2 linked regions of the Acetoanaerobium sticklandii genome follow. The protein of the gene in region 1 interacts with the protein of each later gene in a pairwise test. Links are inferred from orthologs where the notes say so. Each region holds a gene or a part of one and is shown on either strand. Other genes may lie near its edges.

Region 1 (9,938 bases):
TATTATATGTGTAGTTATTTAGATGCACTAAGCTTACTTTATCCGTCTCAAATTAGAAAAGGAAGTGCTAAGTTTGAGGATTTTGTTGTCCTAAAGGACAAGCTTGCTTTGGAGCTTGAGTATTTAGACTTAAAAACAAATGCTCATGTAAAAAAATACTTATATAAATTGATACTGGATAATGTTGAGTTATCAAGGGATAGATTAAATGAAGAATTTAAGGGTAAAAATATTTCTGCATATATAAATAATCTTAAAGAAAAAGAAATAATTGAGATTAAAAGCAGTAGAATTTTTAGAGACTCAAGCAATGACAATATAAATAATACAACCTATATAAAGCATGCTTTGAATGAAGAGCAAAATAATACATTTGAAGAAATAAGTGATGAGCTGAGCACTAAAAACAGACCTGTTTTATTAAAAGGAATAACTGGATCTGGAAAGACAGAAATATATATGGAGCTCATAGACAAAATGATAGAAGAAGGTAAAGGCTCTATAGTATTAGTCCCTGAAATTTCACTTACTCCTCAAACCATTGCTAGATTTACAGCAAGATTCAAAGCAAAGGTAGCTGTCCTTCACAGTCACCTTAGTGTAGGGCAAAGATATGACGAATGGTCAAAGATAGAAAATATAGACGCTCCAGTAGTTATAGGAGCTCGCTCTGCTTTATTTGCTCCAGTTAGAAATCTAGGACTGATAGTCATAGATGAGTGCCATGAGGATGCATATAGGTCTGAGCTTAACCCAAAATATGATAGCGTAGAAGTAGCATGTAAATTAAATGAACTTCAAGCTGTGTCAGTAATCTTGGGCTCAGCAACCCCAAAAATAGAGCAATATTACAAAGCAAAAAATGAGGAATATAAGCTAGTTGAGCTGAATAAAAGAGCAAATAACAAGCCTCTTCCTTCGATTGAGATAATAGATATGAAAGAAGATGCGAAACTAGGAAATTTGTCTTTTTTGAGCTTTAGCCTGCAAACTAAAATAAGTTTGGCTATGAAAAAAAAGGAGCAGGTAATTCTGTTTTTAAACAGAAGAGGATATGCGAATTTTTTAAGCTGTGATAGCTGTGGACATGTACCAAAATGCAAAAACTGCGATATTTCTCTTACTTATCATAAGAAAAACCAAACCTTGAGATGTCATTATTGTAGTTTTGAAATTCCATTTCATAAATCATGTGAAAGCTGCAATGAAGGTACAATGAAAGATATTGGAATAGGAACTGAAAGAATTGAAGCTGAGGTAAGGGAGCTTTTTCCAGAGGCTAAGGTGTTTAGAATGGACAAAGACACTGTAAGCAGAAAAAACAGTCATAGCGAAATACTTTCAGCTTTTAAGCATACTAAAGGAGCGATACTTATTGGAACCCAAATGATAGGTAAAGGCTTGGATTTTCCAATGGTGAGCTTAGTAGGGGTTATAAATGCTGACCAAGGTTTAAATGCTCCAGATTTTAGAAGCTATGAGAGAATGTTTAGCCTTATTGAGCAGGTCGGCGGGAGAGCAGGCAGAGGGGATATAGATGGAAAGGTTTTAATTCAGACATTTTCTCCTGATAATTATGTTCTTAAATACATTTTAAATCATGATTTTGAAGGGTTTTATAATGAAGAAATAAAATTAAGAGAAAACTTCAGTTATCTTCCATACAGTAATATAATCAGAGTACTTGTAAGCAGTGTAAATGAGCAAAATGCAGCTAATAGCAGTATGCAAATTAAGGATGCAATTATTTTTTATTTAAAGAAAAAGTCTGTTCATAATGTCAATATTATGGGACCTTTTCCTTGTCTTGTAAATAAAATAGAAAATAAATACAGATGGCAGATTTTAATAAAAGATAGTGAAGTTGAAATTCATTTAATTAAGAGTATAATAAACTATATACTTACAGAAAAAAGAAGTGTAGTTCTTCTAGACAATGTAAATGCTTCAGTTGATATAAATCCTATCAATATGGTATAAATTCTATAGATAGGGTATAAACTATAGTTAAGAATACTTTGTAATCGAGGAATTGCTTATAAAACTATAATATTTTGTTATATTTATAGCAAGTTGGATAAACTATTTAAAAATTATGGAGGTAAGAAATGGCAATTAGAATTATTAGAACTGATGGAGACGAGGTACTAAGAAAAAAATCTCGCGCTGTTGACAAAATCAATGATAAGATTTTAGAGTTAGTGGAAGACATGATAGATACTATGTATGAAGCTGATGGTGTAGGACTTGCAGCTCCACAGGTTGGAGTGCTTAAAAGAGTAGTGGTTATAGATGTAGGAGATGGTCCTATAGTGATGATAAATCCAGAAATTCTAGAGTCTAGCGGAGAACAAACTGATGATGAAGGTTGTCTTAGCCTACCAGGAAAATTTGGCTGTGTTACTCGTCCGTATTATGTAAAAGCCAAAGCTTATGATACTGATATGAATGAATTTGTGGTTGAAGCTGAGGAGCTTTTCGCAAGAGCTATTTGTCATGAAATTGATCACCTAGACGGAATTTTGTTTAAGGACAAGGTAGAAGGAAGTTTAAACGAAAGTGAGTAGATGCAGATGAAAGCTATATTTATGGGAACACCTGAATTTGCTATTCCATCCTTTGAAGCACTATATGAAAGCGATTTTGAAATAGCTTTAGTAGTTACTCAGCCAGATAGACCAAAAGGTAGAGGTAAAAAGCTTTCATCTCCACCAGTAAAATTAGTTGCTCTAGAGCATGATATAGAAGTGTTTCAGCCAGAGCGAATTAAAGACAGTGAAGCTATTGAAAAGATAAAGCAAGTAAAACCTGACCTCATAATTGTTGTTGCTTTTGGTCAGATTCTTCCCAAAGAAATTTTAGAGCTTCCTAAATATGGGTGTATAAATGTACATGCTTCTCTTCTTCCTAAGTATAGAGGGGCAGCTCCGATTAATTTTGCTATAATTAATGGAGAGAAAAAAACAGGTGTTACTACAATGTATATGGAAGAAGGCCTAGATACGGGAGATATGCTTTTAAAAAATGAGGTTGAAATTACACCTGAGGATACAGCCTCTACACTTCATGATAAGCTTGCAATTGCTGGAAAGAAAACTTTAGCAGATACTTTAAAAGCTATAATAAATACAGAACTGGTTCCTGAAAAACAGGATGATTCTATTTCAAACTATGCACCTATAATGACAAAAGAGCTAGGGAAAATAAATTGGAATAGGTCAGCAGAATCCATATCTAATTTAGTTAGAGGAACTGATCCTTGGCCATCAGCCTACACTCTTTATGATAGTGCAGTGTTTAAACTCTTTGCTCCAGTTGTTTTAGATAAGCAATCTAAAGAAAAACCGGGAACTATAATAGCTGTGTCAAGCGAAGGCATTGATATAGCATCTGCTGATTATATTGTAAGGATAAAAGAAATACAAATTAGCGGCAAAAAAAGAATGCCAGTAGGTGAATTTCTAAAAGGGAATGTATTAGAAATAGGAAAGGTACTTGGCTATGAGTAAGTTTTTGAAAAAAGCTTATCCTCTTTTAGAAGGAACTGTTGACTTGCTTGGTATAGATAAAAATCACCTAAGAAAAAAAATGATAGATATGAGCAATAAAAAAACAAGAAGTAAGCAATTTCATTTAAAGCCAAATGAAATTCTAGTACTATTACCTCATTGCCTTCAGCTTCAAAGCTGTGACATAAGAATCACAACAAATATATACAACTGCAAAAGATGTAAAAAATGTGATATAGCTGAGATTGTAGCTGTTTGTGAAAAATACGGGGTAAGTGTTGTAGTAGCTACAGGTGGAACCCTTGCAAGGCGAGCAATAGTGGATATAAGACCAAAGGGAATAATAGCTGTAGCCTGTGAAAGAGATTTGACTAGTGGAATAGTCGACGTCGGAGAAATGGATGTAATAGGCATTTTGAATGATAGACCAAACGGCCCTTGTATAGATACTAAGGTAGATATAAAAAAACTTGAAGAAGCAATATTGTTTTATTTAGGAGGAGATTAGGATGTATTATCCTTATTTTGACAGCACTATGATTGTACTGATTCCAGCTATAATATTAGCTATGTATGCACAAAGCAAAGTTAAATCAACATACGAAAAATATGTTAGGATAGCAAGTCAAAAAGGCTACACTGGAGCAGAAGCGGCTAGAGCCATTTTAGATAGAAACGGTCTTACTGATGTAAGAATTGAGCATATAAGAGGAACCTTATCAGATCACTATGATCCAAGAACTAGGGTATTAAGACTTTCTGATATGGTTTACAGAGGAAATTCTATTTCTTCATCTGCTATAGCAGCTCATGAGGTAGGTCATGCTATTCAGCATGCAAGAGATTATGCCCCACTTCGTTTTAGAAATGCAATTGTGCCTGTTGTAAACTTTGCATCTAATCTTTCTTGGCTATTTATTTTAGCAGGTTTATTCTTGTCATTTACTGGATTGATTGATATAGGGATTATACTGTTTACAGGTTCAGTAGTATTTCAAATTGTAACTTTGCCAGTTGAGTTTAATGCAAGTAGCAGAGCACTAGATGAATTAGAATCTGTAGGAGTACTAACTAGAGAAGAAATTCCTCATAGTAAAAAGGTTTTAGATGCAGCAGCTCTTACCTATGTGGCAGCTACAGCTACAGCAGTAGCCCAACTTGTTAGATTACTATTATTAAGAGAGCGTTCTAGGGACTAGCGTTTTGCTGGTCCTTTGTTTTGAATATGATAATATAATTATAAAATGAGTAACAGTATTCATAAAGGAGCAATTATGAGCAATAATGCCAGAAAAATAGCATATGATATAATATACGATGTGAAGTATAACAAAGCTTATTCTAATATTTCAATAAACAAAGCCTTTAATAAAAATACTATCGATAACAGAGAAAAGGGATTTGTTACTGAGCTTGTTTATGGAGCTTTGAGTAGATTAATTTATTTGGATTATCAGATTGAGCAGTTTCTTGATATGAGAGCAAGTAAGCTATCCAAACAAGCTAAAACAGTTTTAGAAATGGGCTTTTATCAGCTTGAATTTATGGACAGTGTTTCTGATTTTGCATCAGTAGATGAAAGTGTAAAGCTTATAAAAAAAGTGGATAATAGAAGTGCAGGGATTATCAATGCAGTAATGAGAAAGAGAGTAAAAGAAGGAAAGGCCGAATATACAGACAAGATTTCAGATAAAGCAAAATCTCTATCTATAGAATTTTCAATTTCGGAGTATATAGCTAGAAGATTTTTGAAAATCTACAAAGAAGAATTTACTAGGCAATTATTAAGTAGCATGCTAGAAAAACCAAGTTTGTTTATTAGGCTTAACAAACTAAGAAGCACAGAAGCTGAACTATTTGAAAATCTTGAACAGCAAGGTATATATTCAAAGAAAAATGATATAATAGATAGCGCATATGAAATTAGTGGAATGAAAAATATTGGCTCAAATCCATTGTTTGTAAAGGGAGGCTTTGTTATTCAGGACTTATCTTCCATGCTTGCTGTAAAAGCTTTAAATCCTTTACCAGGAGATACTGTTTTAGATATCTGCAGTGCACCAGGAGGAAAGTCGTTCTATATTGCGGACCTAATGGAAAATAAAGGTCAGCTTGACTCTATGGATATATCTGAGCATAAAATTCAAATGCTTAAAAAAAGAGCAGTTGAGCTTGGGGTTGACATTATAAATGCTAGAGTTATGGACGCTACTGTTTTTAATGAAGAGATGACTAATAGATATGATAAAATTTTAGTAGATGCACCATGCTCAGGCTTTGGTATAATAAGAAGAAAACCAGAAATCAGATATAAGTCTTATGAAGATGTAAACCAGCTACCAGAAATTCAATATCAGATTTTATCAAATGCTTCAAAATATCTTAAGGATACAGGAAGCCTTGTTTACAGCACCTGTACGCTTGAGAAGAAAGAAAATATAGAAATAGTGGATAAATTTTTAGAAAATAATAAAGAGTTTTATTTAGAAGAAGAGCCAAAGGAGCTTTACCCACATATTCACAATACAGATGGATTTTTTATAGCAAAATTCAAAAAAGATATTAATAAATCAGTATAATATGTTTATATGTTAGTATATAATAATGGTAATTTGTTACAGAAAGGTAAATTATGAAATCAGATGCATTATCTCTAACCTTTAGTGAGTTAGAGGAAGAAATTGTTAAGCTTGGAGAACAGAAATTTAGAGCTAAGCAAATTTACCCGAAGCTAGTCCAAGGAATTTCATCTTTTGATGAAATAGGAAATATCTCAAAAGTACTCAAGGAAAAGTTAAAAGAGCGCTTATATATTTCTAAGGTGTCGGTATATAAGGTGCTTACTTCAGAACTTGATGGTACTAGAAAATATTTGCTCCAGTTAGATGATAAAAATATAATAGAAGCAGTGCTAATGAGATATAAGCATGGGCTTTCAATTTGCATATCCTCTCAAGTGGGATGTTTAATGGGATGCAGTTTTTGTGCATCAACTATAGATGGACTAGTTAGAAACCTTACTGCAGGAGAGATGATAGGCCAGATTCTTGCTGTTCAAAATGATGTAAAAGAACGTATATCTAATGTTGTAATGATGGGAAGTGGAGAACCACTTGATAATTTTGATAACCTAATTAAGTTTTTAGATATAGTACACCAAGAGGATTCTCTGAATATAGGCTATAGACATATAACTATATCTACTTGTGGAGTAGTGCCTAAGGTTAATGAACTTGCAAAATTAGGATATCCAATAAACTTAGCCATATCACTTCATGAGACCACTCATGAAAAAAGAAAAATCATTATGCCTGTAGAAAATGCCTATCCTATTGATTCGGTTATAAAGGCAGCAAAAGATTATGCAAATACTACAAAAAGGCGAGTTACCTTTGAATATGCACTTATAAAAGGTGTAAATGACTCAAACGAAGATGCAAACAGATTATCGAAGCTACTAAAAGGCATGCTGTGCCATGTAAATTTAATACCAGTAAATACAGTTGAAGAGCGTACATACAAAAGGCCAGACAAAGCTGCAATAAATGCTTTTCTTAGTGTTTTGAAAAGCAATCACATAGAAGCAACTGTCAGAAGAGAGATGGGAAAAGATATAAATGGAGCGTGTGGCCAGCTAAGACGAAGCATTGTTGATTAGAAAAGGGTGATAAACTTGGATTTTTCTTTTATAACTGACTGTGGAATGAAAAGACCTACTAACGAAGATTATTGTCATGCAGAAACTCTTATAATCCAAGGTGAGGAGACTGGTTTTTTTGCTGTGGCTGATGGAATGGGTGGCCATAACAAGGGGGAAGTAGCCAGTAAAATGGCTATTGATAAATTAAAAACCTACGTTTTTAGACATTTAGAAGATAATGCCGAGGGCGTAGGAGATTTAAAAATAATGCTATCAAGAGCTTTTTATGAAACAAACAAGCTCGTTTATGAAAAGGCCAATAAAGAAGATCAATTTGCTGGTATGGGAACTACCCTAATAGCAGCTATTATAAATTCAAATAACTTAATTGTAGCTAATGTTGGAGATAGTAGGGCTTATGTGTTTAGAGAGGATACCTTGCATCAGCTCACTGTTGACAATTCATATGTACAGGAATTGGTTAAGCAAGGAGTAATAAAGCCCGAAGATGCAAGAACTCATCCTCAAAAAAATGTAATCACTAGAGCTGTAGGAACCGACAAAAGTGTAAGAGTAGATTTTTATCATAAAGAGCTTCAGAAAAAAGATATAGTTATCCTATGCAGTGATGGACTAACCAATATGGTCGATGATTCTGAGATTCAAAATATTTTAAGAACCTGCATCAATCCACAAAATTGTTGTGACAGTCTTGTGGAATTAGCTAATAAAAAGGGTGGAAAAGATAATATAACAATAGTTTGTGTTATCCTATAATATCGTGAAAGATGGTGAAACAGTGAATAATAAAGTTTTAGGAAATAGATATCAGCTGATGGAAAAAATAGGAGAAGGCGGGATGGCAAATGTTTATACCGCTAGATGCCAGATACTAAATCGTATAGTTGCAGTAAAAATTTTAAAGGATGAGTTTTCAACTGACGAAGAATTTGTTAACAAATTCAAAAATGAAGCTCAGGCTGCAGCAAGCCTTAATCATCCTAATATTATAAATGTATATGATGTAGGTCAGGACAATGGCATATCTTACATAGTAATGGAGTATGTTGATGGAATAAATTTAAAAGAGCTCATTAAAAAAGAAGGAGCTTTAGATGAACAAAGAGCTATTAATATCGTAAAACAGATAGCCTTAGCTTTATCAGAAGCTCATAGTAAGAAAATTATCCACAGAGATATCAAGCCACACAATATTATGATAACTAAAGACAATATGGTTAAAGTAGGAGATTTTGGAATTGCAAAGGCTGTAAATAGCTCTACAATTACCAGTGTAGGGGCAGTTATGGGCTCAGTTCATTATTTTTCTCCGGAGCAGGCAAGAGGGGGATATATGGATGAGAGAAGTGATATATATTCACTTGGAATAGTCCTATATGAACTTCTTACAGGAAAGCTTCCATTTAGCGGAGAAACACCTGTAAATGTTGCTCTGAAGCATATCCACAGTAAGGTTGAGCTAGGTGAAGAAGATTTTGCAAACGTGTCACAGGATGCTCAGAATCTTATTTTGAAAATGACTCAACGTAATGTAGATAGAAGATACAAGAATGTAGAGCAACTAGTTGCAGATATTTCTAGTTTAGAGCAAAAGAAGCCTATAAATAATTTTATTGAAAGAGAAGAGGATTTTGAAACTAAGAGAATACTTTTTGGGCATCAAGAGCTGGACTTTTCAGATGATTATGAGGAAGATTATGATGACGAGGAAATTGACATGAAATCAAATAAAAAATCAAAAATAGCAGATAGAAAGCCAAAACGAAAGCATTCTAAGACTATGTCCATTTTTGCGATAATTGCAGCTTTGGTAGCTTCGCTTGTGTTTTTAGCAACTGTATTTATATTCTCAGGAGGAGAACTTCTACCTTCAAATGTCTTTGGTATTTTCTCATCCAATAAGATAGATACACCTTCACTTCTTGGAAAAACTCTAGAAGAAGCTGAGGAAGAAGCTACAAAGCTAGGTCTTAAAGTAGAAATGATATCTGAGGAACCAAATAGTAAATACGCAGAGGGAACTATTTCTAAACAAGAGCCAACTGTGGGAGTAAAAGTAAACGAAGGAGAGACCATAAAAGTTGTCATCTCTAAAGCATTAGCTGAAACTGTAAGTGTACCCAGTGTTGAAGGGATGAAGCTTACAGAGGCTCTAGAATTACTTGAGTCAAAAAATCTGCAGGAGGCTGTAGAGTATGAATTTACTGATCAGGAAGAAGATATTATTCTTTCGCAATCGCCAGCCGCTGGAGAAAACGTAGAGGAAAGAAGCATTATTAAGCTGAAAGTTAGCAGAGGACCAGAAGAAATACTTGAAATGGTTCCATCCCTTGTTGGCAAATCCTTAGAGGATGCAAAAGCCAATATAGGAAATTTTAAAGTGGGAGAACTAAGCTATAACGAAGATAAATCTAAAAAAGATGGAGTAGTATTATCGCAGATTCCAAAAGCAGATACTGAAGCAAAAAAAGGCAGTGAAATTAATCTAGTAATAAATAGACTAGAAAAAGAGGAGCAACCTCAAACAATTAAAACTAGCATGGCTATCATGCTTCCTGAAAAAGAAACAGTTGCACTTCAGATAAAGGATTTATCGACAGGAGCTGTAGTATATAACCAAACTATTAGACCAGCGGACTTAAATGGAATATTAATAGTGGATATAATAGGTAAAAATGGCGAAACAAAAGACTATGAAATATATATAGATGGTCAATATTATACAACCCAACAAGTAGCTTTTTAAAAAGTGAGGTAGATGTGGAGGA
Region 2 (8,964 bases), 2.0 Mb from region 1 along the record:
TTCCTTAGCTTCTTCATCTGATTTAATTGGTTTTTCTACTCCTGGTATAGTAGGAACGTTGGCATTTTTTGCAACTATTTTAGATTTGATTTTGTCTCCTAAATTATCTATCATGTCGCCAGTCGGTCCAATAAATACTATTCCTGCCTCAGCGCATTTTCTTGCAAACTCAGCATTTTCAGATAAGAATCCATATCCAGGGTGAATTGCATCTACGCCTTTTTTTAATGCAAGTCCAATGATTTCATCTATCCCTAAATAAGCCTCTACAGGTCCCTTATTTTTACCCACAAGATAGGATTCGTCTGCCTTGGTTCTAAATAATGAGGTTCTATCTTCATTTGAATATATTGCTACTGATCTAATTCCCAGTTCCTTACATGCACGAAAAACCCTTATCGCTATTTCACCACGGTTAGCGACTAAAATTCTTTTGAATTTTTTCACTTTCATGACAGCCTCCTTAAAAAATCTTGCAGATAATTATGACAAACACGAACATTAATCAATATTATCCGTTTATAGTTTAGAAAAGTTATAAGATAGATTATATATACTAAGGACTCATTTTACAAGTATTTTTGAACAAAAATAATAAGTTTAATCATAAAATTTTGTTTTTATCTATACTCGTTTTAGTTCTGTTTTATAGGAAAACATTTTTCTCTTTGCAAGTTGATGATTTTTTTTGCAAGATATAGCTATCTTTATTTAGCTTTTCATAGCTGTCCATTTTATAATAGCATTGTATTTTTTACTTAGTGATTAGCTCGCTCAAAATCTTAGCTGTAAGACTTGGACTTGCCTTGCCCTTTGTTTGTCTCATCACGCTTCCTACTAAAGCTTGGAAAGCTTTCTCCTTGCCTGCTTTATATGAGCTTACTATATCTTCGTTTTCTGCTATGAGCTTTGATATTATACCTTCAAGTAAAGCTACATCTGTAATCTGACGCATATCTTCTTTTTCTATTATCTCATCTACGTCTTTATCGCTCTTCCATAGAAGCTCAACTATTTTCTTTGCCATGCTTTGACTGATTACATCCTCTTCTATGCGCTTTGCTAATACTCCAAGCTTTGAAGGTGCAAATGGAATCTTTTCTGCTTCTTCTTCCTTGCCAAGAAGTCTAAATACTTCGCTGAGCATAAGGTTAGCTACCAGCTTTGCACTACCTTCTTTTACTGCCTCTTCATAAAAATCTGCTATAAATTTTTCTGATACTAACTTATCTGCTTCATAAGCTGTAAGGCCGTAGCTATCCATATAAGTTTTCTTTCTTTGATCAGGAAGCACTTCTATTGAGTCTTTAATCTCTTTTAGCTTTTCTTTTGTTATAACTATAGGAGCAAGATCTGGATCTGGGAAGTATCTATAATCATGTGCATCTTCTTTAGTTCTCATGCTAAATGATTTGCCTAGCTCTTGGTCCCATCTTCTAGTTTCCTGAATTACTTCATCTCCTGATTCTATCACTTCAATTTGTCTTTTGAATTCGCTTTCTATGGCTTTTACTATGAAGCTAAAGGAGTTTAGGTTTTTCATTTCTGTACGAGTTCCTAGAATTTCGCTTCCCTTTTCTCTTACTGATAAATTGACATCACAGCGAAATGAGCCTTCGTTCATCTTGCAATCTGATATTCCTGCGTACATTATTATGGATCTTAGTTTTTGCAGATAGGCTTTAGCCTGAGCAGCACTTCTTATATCTGGTTCAGACACTATTTCAATAAGTGGAACTCCTGCTCTGTTGTAGTCTATAAGAGAGCCCCCATCAGTATGGATTAGCTTGCCTGCATCCTCTTCTATATGAATTCTAGTTATTCCTATCTTGTAGTTTTCATTTTCTTCTTCTATTTCTATATATCCATCGTGACAAAGTGGAAGGTCATATTGAGAAACTTGATAAGCCTTTGCTAAATCTGGATAGAAATAGTTTTTTCTATCTTGCTTTCCTCTAGGAGTGATACTGCAGTTAGTAGCTATACCTGCTTTCACTGCATAATCTACAACTTTTTTATTTAGTACTGGAAGACTTCCTGGAAGTCCCATGCAAACTGGGCAGGTCTGAGTGTTTGGACTTGCTCCAAATTTTGTACTGCATCCGCAAAATATTTTCGTGTTTGTATCTAGCTCTACATGGACTTCTAGTCCAATTACCATTTCATATTGTTTTTTAGCCACCGTATACCCCTCCTGTCTTTGTGATTTCAGTTTTATATGCCTGTTCATAGTTATAAGCAGCTCTTAAAAGAGTGTCCTCAGAAAATGTGCTTCCAATAAGCTGCATCCCTACAGGAAGCTCCTCCTTATCGAATCCACAGTTCATAGAAAGCGCTGGAAGTCCTGCTATGTTTACAGGCACTGTATAAATATCTCCCATATATGCCTCTACTGGATCTGTTCTCTTCTCTCCTATTTTATAAGCTGTAGTAGGTGCTACAGGAGATAGTATCATGTCATAATCCTTAAATATCTCATCATAAGACTGCTTTATAAGAGTTCTTACTTTTAGAGCTTTTTTATAATAAGCATCGTAGAATCCAGAGCTAAGAGCATAGGTTCCTAGCAGTATTCTTCTTTTTACTTCTTTTCCAAAGCCTTCTTGTCTAGATTTTTTATATAGTTCCTCCAAAGATGCATATTCATCTGTTCTGTATCCATACTGGATAGAGTCAAATCTAGCAAGGTTTGATGAGGCTTCAGCTGATGAGATGATGTAATAAGCTGATAGTGCATAGTCTAGATTTTTTATTTTTACATCCTCTACTATAGCGCCTAGCTTTTCAAATTTTTCTGCAGCTTTTAATATGCTCTCTTTTACGTCTGATTGAACTCCCTGCTCGAAAAACTCTCTAGGAAGAGCTATTTTCATGCCTTTTATATCTTTTTTTATCTCTGTTTCATAGCTAGGCTTTTCAAATTTCACACTAGTGCTGTCCTTTGCATCGTGTCCTATAAGTACCTCTAAGGTAAGCGCTGCATCTTCAACGTTTCTAGCTATAGGTCCAATTTGGTCTAAGGATGAAGCAAAAGCTACTAAGCCGCTTCTAGATACTGAGCCATAGGTAGGCTTTATTCCTACTGCCCCGCAAAAGCTTGCTGGCTGTCTTATCGAGCCACCAGTATCAGAGCCTAGAGCTACTAGTGCCTGATGAGATACAACTGAAGCCGCTGAACCTCCTGAGCTTCCACCTGGTACTCTTGATATATCGTGAGGATTTGTGGTTATTTTATAATAAGAGTTTTCTGTAGAGCCACCCATTGCAAACTCATCTAGGTTTACTTTACCTAGCATTATGGCATCCTCACCTTTTAACCTTTTAACTACCTCAGCATCAAATGGAGACATATAGCCCTGCATCATCTTTGATGCACAGGTTGTAGGCATATCCACAGTACACATATTGTCCTTTAATGCCATTGGCATTCCTGCTAATCTTCCAAGCTTTTCACCGTTTTTTCTTTTAGTATCTAAAGCTTCAGCTTGTTTTACAGCCTCTTTGTTTATATATAAATAAGCTCCTATTTTATCATCTACCTTTTCAATCTGAGCTATATATGACTTAGCTATATCTACACTTGATATTTCACTTTTATCTAGAGCAGATTCCAGCTCCTTTATCGACATATCTATAATTCTGGTTTTCATAATCCACCTCGTGACTTTCTATTTAAATTTAAGCTTGATTGTAAGCTTCGTTGTAAACAAATGGTAAGCACATGCAATTTATATTATTTCCAAGCTTCCTATTCTATGATTTGAGGAACAAAGAAGCATCCTTCTTCCTTTGTTTTAGCATTTTTTAGAAGTTCATCTCTATCGTAGGATTTTTCTAGTTCATCTTCTCTAAACACATTGCACACTGGAAGTATATGATCTAGTGGCAAAGTATCAGAAGTATCGAGCTTTGAAAGCTCATCTGCAAAAGCTATAATATTACTTAGGTCTTCACTTAGACTCATTTTTTCAGATTCATCTAAATGAATTCTAGCAAGGTCAGCTACATACTCTATAGTTTCTTTTGTCACAGCTGATTTTGACTCAGATTTTTTAATTACTGCTCCTTGAGCTTTTGTATATAGCTCAAGCTCACTCAGCTGGTCGTCACTAACTGTCGATGGAGAGCTTATCATTACGCAAGAGCCGTCTCTCATCTTAGGAAAAGCTATTACCTCTCTGATTGATGATGATCCAGTAAGTAGCATCACTAATCTGTCTATCCCAAAAGCAAATCCTCCATGAGGCGGTGTTCCGTATTCAAAAGCTTCTAGCATAAAGCCAAAACGCTCCTTTGCTTCTTCCTCGCTAAATCCAAGTAGCGAAAACATTTTTGCTTGCAATTCCTGCTCATGGATTCTTATGCTTCCACTTCCAAGCTCTACTCCGTTTAGCACTATATCATAAGATTTTGCTCTAACTAGTCCTGGGTCACTTTCCATAAGTGCAAAATCCTCATCCTTTGGCATAGTAAATGGATGATGCATTGCTACATAGCGTTTTTCTTCTTCTGACCACTCAAGAAGAGGAAAATCAGTTACTACTAAAAACTCAAAATCATCTTTTTTTCTCAGCCCTAGCATATCTGCAGCATCTAATCTTAGTCCTCCAAGTATCTTATAAACTGCTGACTCCTTGTCAGCACAAAAGATAATGAGATCTCCAGGCTCTGCCTGCATTTTATCTAAAATACTATCCATTTCTTCTTTTTTGAAGAACTTGGTCAGTACAGATTTAAGCTCTTTATCTTGACCTATAGCTATCCATGCCATTCCTTTTCCGCCATAGCTCACAGCTTTTTCAGTTAACTCTTCTATTTGAGTTCTTGTAAAGCTATCTCCACCTTTTACATTTATGGCTTTTACTATGCCAGTAGAGTTTGCAATCTTAGAAAAAACTTCAAAGCTACAAGTCTTTGCTATATCTGTAAGATCCACCATTTCAAATCCAAATCTCGTATCTGGCTTATCTGAGCCATATAATGACATTGCTTCATCATAGGTCAGTCTTCTAAATGGGGTTTTAAACTCTCTTTTTAGTACATCACTGCCTATCTTGCTAAATAAGTGCTCTAGTAGCTCAATTACATCTTCTTGATCCACAAATGATAGCTCCATATCTAGCTGTGTGAACTCAGGCTGTCTATCAGCTCTTAAATCTTCATCTCTAAAGCATTTTGCAACCTGGAAATATTTATCCACTCCCCCTACCATAAGTAGTTGCTTATATATCTGAGGTGACTGAGGCAGAGCATAAAATGTCCCTTTGTCCATTCTGCTTGGTACTAGAAAGTCTCTAGCTCCTTCAGGAGTACTCTTGGTTAATATAGGAGTTTCAACTTCTAGAAAATCCTGCTCTATAAGATAATTTCTAACTGTAGATATAACTTGTTGTCTCATTTTTAGATTCTCTAGCATAGCAGGTCTTCTAAGATCTAGATATCTATGTGTAAGTCTCAATTCTTCCTTTACTAAGCTAGCATCCTCTATCATAAAAGGTGGAGTTTTTGCTTTTGAAAGTATTCTAACCTCGGTAGCCCTTATATCTATAGTTCCAGTCTCTAGGTTAGGGTTTATAGTATCCTCATCTCTTTTTTCTACTCTTCCTTTAATTGCAACAACATATTCACTTCTTATTCCTTCAGCTTTTTCAAAATCTTCCTCTGAAACATTTTTCGCATCTATAACTACTTGGATGATTCCAGTTTTATCTCTTAAATCTAAAAATATTACGCCTCCTAAATCTCTTCTTCTTTGTACCCATCCCATTACTATTTGATTAGTATCTATATCCTTTTCTCTTAATACGTTACAGTATACTGTTCTTTTTAATCCAGCCATAAATTCAGCCATTTCATTTCCTCCTTAAAAATATTCATATATTTATGCAAATAAAAAAACCTTCCATCCCTATACAGGGACGAAAGGTTAATAGACTTTTCGCGGTACCACCCAGATTGATTCACTTAATGAATCCTCCTCATTCGATACGGACAATAAATGCTGTCGATATCTACCAGATATAACGGTCTGGCTCCGACTAAGTCTACTCACTCAAGGCTTTCGGTTAGCAACTCTGAGATGTTCTTCAATCAAAAATCCGTACCGCTTTCTCACCATCTGCGGCTCTCTGTAACTACCAATCTGATTTACTCTTCTCTTCATAGTCTTTTGGGAAATATTAAATTTAAATGTTGAAATTGATTATAGGATAGATTTCAATTAGTGTCAACACATAAAAATTTAATTTTTCATATTAAAACAATGAGATTATAGAAACATAAAGTTATGCTAGCAAATAAATTAATTTAAATTTCAGGCTAATTTTTAAATTTTATAGGCATCGTTTTAATAGCTGCCACTATAATCATCAACGAAACTACAACAATATCTATCCATATAGATAAATTTAATACTAGGCTAGATATGAGATAAATAAAGCCTTTTATAAATACATTTCTGAATTTTTCTAAATGAGCTCTAGCATATTCTTTTCGAACTTCTGAGCTAGCATCTTTTGCCTCTTTAAAGCTAGGACCACCATTAATCCAATACACATATTCTCCATGATAAATAATTAGAATCAAACCATATACAGATAGCATAAGCATCGCTAAAGTTACAGCTATTTCTATTTTATCTGTAAATTCACTTAACAAAATTGATGGAAGGGTTAATATAATTGGGAAGCTAATCATCCAAGCAATAAGAGGCTTATAGGTCTTCTTATATTGTTCTTCACTCATTATAGAACTCTCCTATACAATGACTTTGAAATAAAAATTGTGGAACTGAGTTCCACAATTTAGTTATTTTATAAAAATAATTCAGCTATCTGAACAGAATTTGTCGCAGCGCCTTTTCTAATATTGTCTGCCACTACCCACATATTCAATCCGTTTTCTATACTGAAATCTCTTCTTACTCTACCTACAAATACTTCATCTTTTCCTTCTGCGTGTATAGCCATAGGATATATATTATTTTTTACATCATCTACAACTACTACTCCATCAGTTGATTTAAGAAGTGAAAATACTTCATCTAGCTCAAAAGGCTTTTCAAACTCTAGATTAATAGATACACTGTGAGAGTATTTTACTGGCACTCTAACTGTTGTAGCTGTAACTCTTATACTTTCATCCCCTAGTATCTTTTGAGTCTCCTTAATCATCTTAATTTCTTCTTTAGTGTAGCCATCCTCATTAAAAACATCTATATGTGGAATACAATTATAAGCTATAGGATGAGGATATTTTTGAGGAGGCTGACCTTTCATGCCTTCTTCTAAATCTTTTATTCCTCCAACGCCTGAACCTGATACTGACTGATATGTAGAATAAACAATCCTTTTAATTTTAAATCTTTCATGAAGCTTAACTAAAGGAACTACCGACTGTATAGTTGAGCAATTAGGGTTTGCAATAATTCCACTTTGCCATTTTACATCATCTGGGTTTACCTCTGGTACTATAAGAGGAACATCTTTATCCATCCTCCACGCACTACTGTTATCTATAACTACTGTACCTTTTGACTTTGCTATAGGAGCATAAGTTTTACTAACATCTCCTCCAGCTGAAAATAGTGCTATGTCAATTTTTCTATCAAATGAATGCTCATCTAATTCTTCTACCGTATATTCTTTATCACAGAAGGTTATCTTCGTTCCCTTTGACTTTCCTGATGAGAATAAATATAGATTTTCGATAGGAAAAGTTCTTTCTTCTAGTACTTTGAGCATCATTCTTCCTACCATACCTGTTGCTCCTACTACTGCTACGTTAAATTTTTTCATGATATTTCCTCCTGTGTCTGAAATTTTAGCATTTTGCTATACTTGGATATGTCTTATCCTGCAAAAAGTTTATTAAGTAGTATACTAACACCGTTTTTTTATTAAATCAACATATTTTTAATTAATAGCCACTTAATTTTTCAAATTTCTTCCATTTTGATATCATGCTTATATATACTTATCTTCTATTTCTTATCTCTTAATAGTAATATACTTGATTCCACCTATTTTTTGCATTAAAAAACCACAGAATATGATTTCTGTGGTTAGTCAATTGGCTACGTCCTACTCTCCCGGGACCCTGCGGTCCGAGTACCATCGGCGATGAAGAGCTTAACTGCTGTGTTCGGGATGGGAACAGGTGTATCCTCTTCTCTATAATAGCCATATTGTTAGTGTTTGCACACTAAAAACTGCATATCATAATCCTAAGTTAGGTCAAGTCCTCGACCTATTAGTACTCTTAAGCTCAATACATTACTGCACTTACACCTAGAGCCTATCAACCAGGTAGTCTTCCTGGGGTCTTACCCTTGCGGAGGGAAATCTTATCTTGAGGTTGGCTTCGTGCTTAGATGCCTTCAGCACTTATCCATTCCGCACGTAGCTATCCAGCTGTGCCACTGGCGTGACAACTGGTGCACCAGAGGTGCGTCCATCCCGGTCCTCTCGTACTAAGGACAGATCCTCTCAAATTTCCTACGCCTGCGACGGATAGGGACCGAACTGTCTCACGACGTTCTGAACCCAGCTCGCGTACCACTTTAATGGGCGAACAGCCCAACCCTTGGGACCTACTACAGCCCCAGGATGTGATGAGCCGACATCGAGGTGCCAAACCTCCCCGTCGATGTGGACTCTTGGGGGAGATCAGCCTGTTATCCCCAGGGTAGCTTTTATCCGTTGAGCGATGGCCCTTCCACGCGGTACCACCGGATCACTAAGTCCGACTTTCGTCCTTGCTCGACCTGTATGTCTCGCAATCAAGCTCCCTTTTGCCTTTACACTCTACGCACGATTTCCGACCGTGCTGAGGGAACCTTTGAGCGCCTCCGTTACATTTTGGGAGGCGACCGCCCCAGTCAAACTGCCCGCCAAGCAGTGTCCCAGATGAGGATTCACTCATCGTGGTTAGAATCCAGATAGTACAAGGGTGGTATCCCAAGGA

Evidence for each region.
Region 2: the proteins of def (region 1) and CLOST_RS00275 interact in binary tests that used the Escherichia coli proteins (3 or more experiments, as listed by UniProt). The link is inferred for Acetoanaerobium sticklandii from one-to-one orthologs.

What each region holds. Positions count from the first base shown.
Region 1 is NC_014614.1:1,973,336-1,983,273, reverse strand. Bases 1,093-3,837 are described here. They hold def (peptide deformylase), read left to right. Parts: upstream 1,093-2,108; coding sequence 2,109-2,567; downstream 2,568-3,837. Other genes in these bases: CLOST_RS09370 (DUF116 domain-containing protein), read left to right, coding at 3,502-3,837; fmt (methionyl-tRNA formyltransferase), read left to right, coding at 2,574-3,509; priA (replication restart helicase PriA), read left to right, coding at 1,093-1,980. In the rest of the region: more of priA, read left to right, coding at 1-1,092; more of CLOST_RS09370, read left to right, coding at 3,838-4,017; CLOST_RS09365 (zinc metallopeptidase), read left to right, coding at 4,019-4,708; 16S rRNA (cytosine(967)-C(5))-methyltransferase RsmB, read left to right, coding at 4,784-6,088; dual-specificity RNA methyltransferase RlmN, read left to right, coding at 6,142-7,167; CLOST_RS09350 (Stp1/IreP family PP2C-type Ser/Thr phosphatase), read left to right, coding at 7,183-7,926; pknB (Stk1 family PASTA domain-containing Ser/Thr kinase), read left to right, coding at 7,949-9,916; rsgA (ribosome small subunit-dependent GTPase A), read left to right, coding at 9,938-9,938. UniProt on the Escherichia coli protein: Removes the formyl group from the N-terminal Met of newly synthesized proteins. Requires at least a dipeptide for an efficient rate of reaction. N-terminal L-methionine is a prerequisite for activity but the enzyme has broad specificity at other positions.
Region 2 is NC_014614.1:18,302-27,265, reverse strand. Bases 5,805-8,621 are described here. They hold CLOST_RS00275 (aspartate-semialdehyde dehydrogenase), read right to left. Parts: upstream 7,797-8,621; coding sequence 6,813-7,796; downstream 5,805-6,812. Other genes in these bases: CLOST_RS00280 (hypothetical protein), read right to left, coding at 6,319-6,744; aspS (aspartate--tRNA ligase), read right to left, coding at 5,805-5,851. Also shown: CLOST_RS00300 (pyruvate carboxylase), read right to left, coding at 1-453; Asp-tRNA(Asn)/Glu-tRNA(Gln) amidotransferase subunit GatB, read right to left, coding at 755-2,182; Asp-tRNA(Asn)/Glu-tRNA(Gln) amidotransferase subunit GatA, read right to left, coding at 2,175-3,650; more of aspS, read right to left, coding at 3,749-5,804.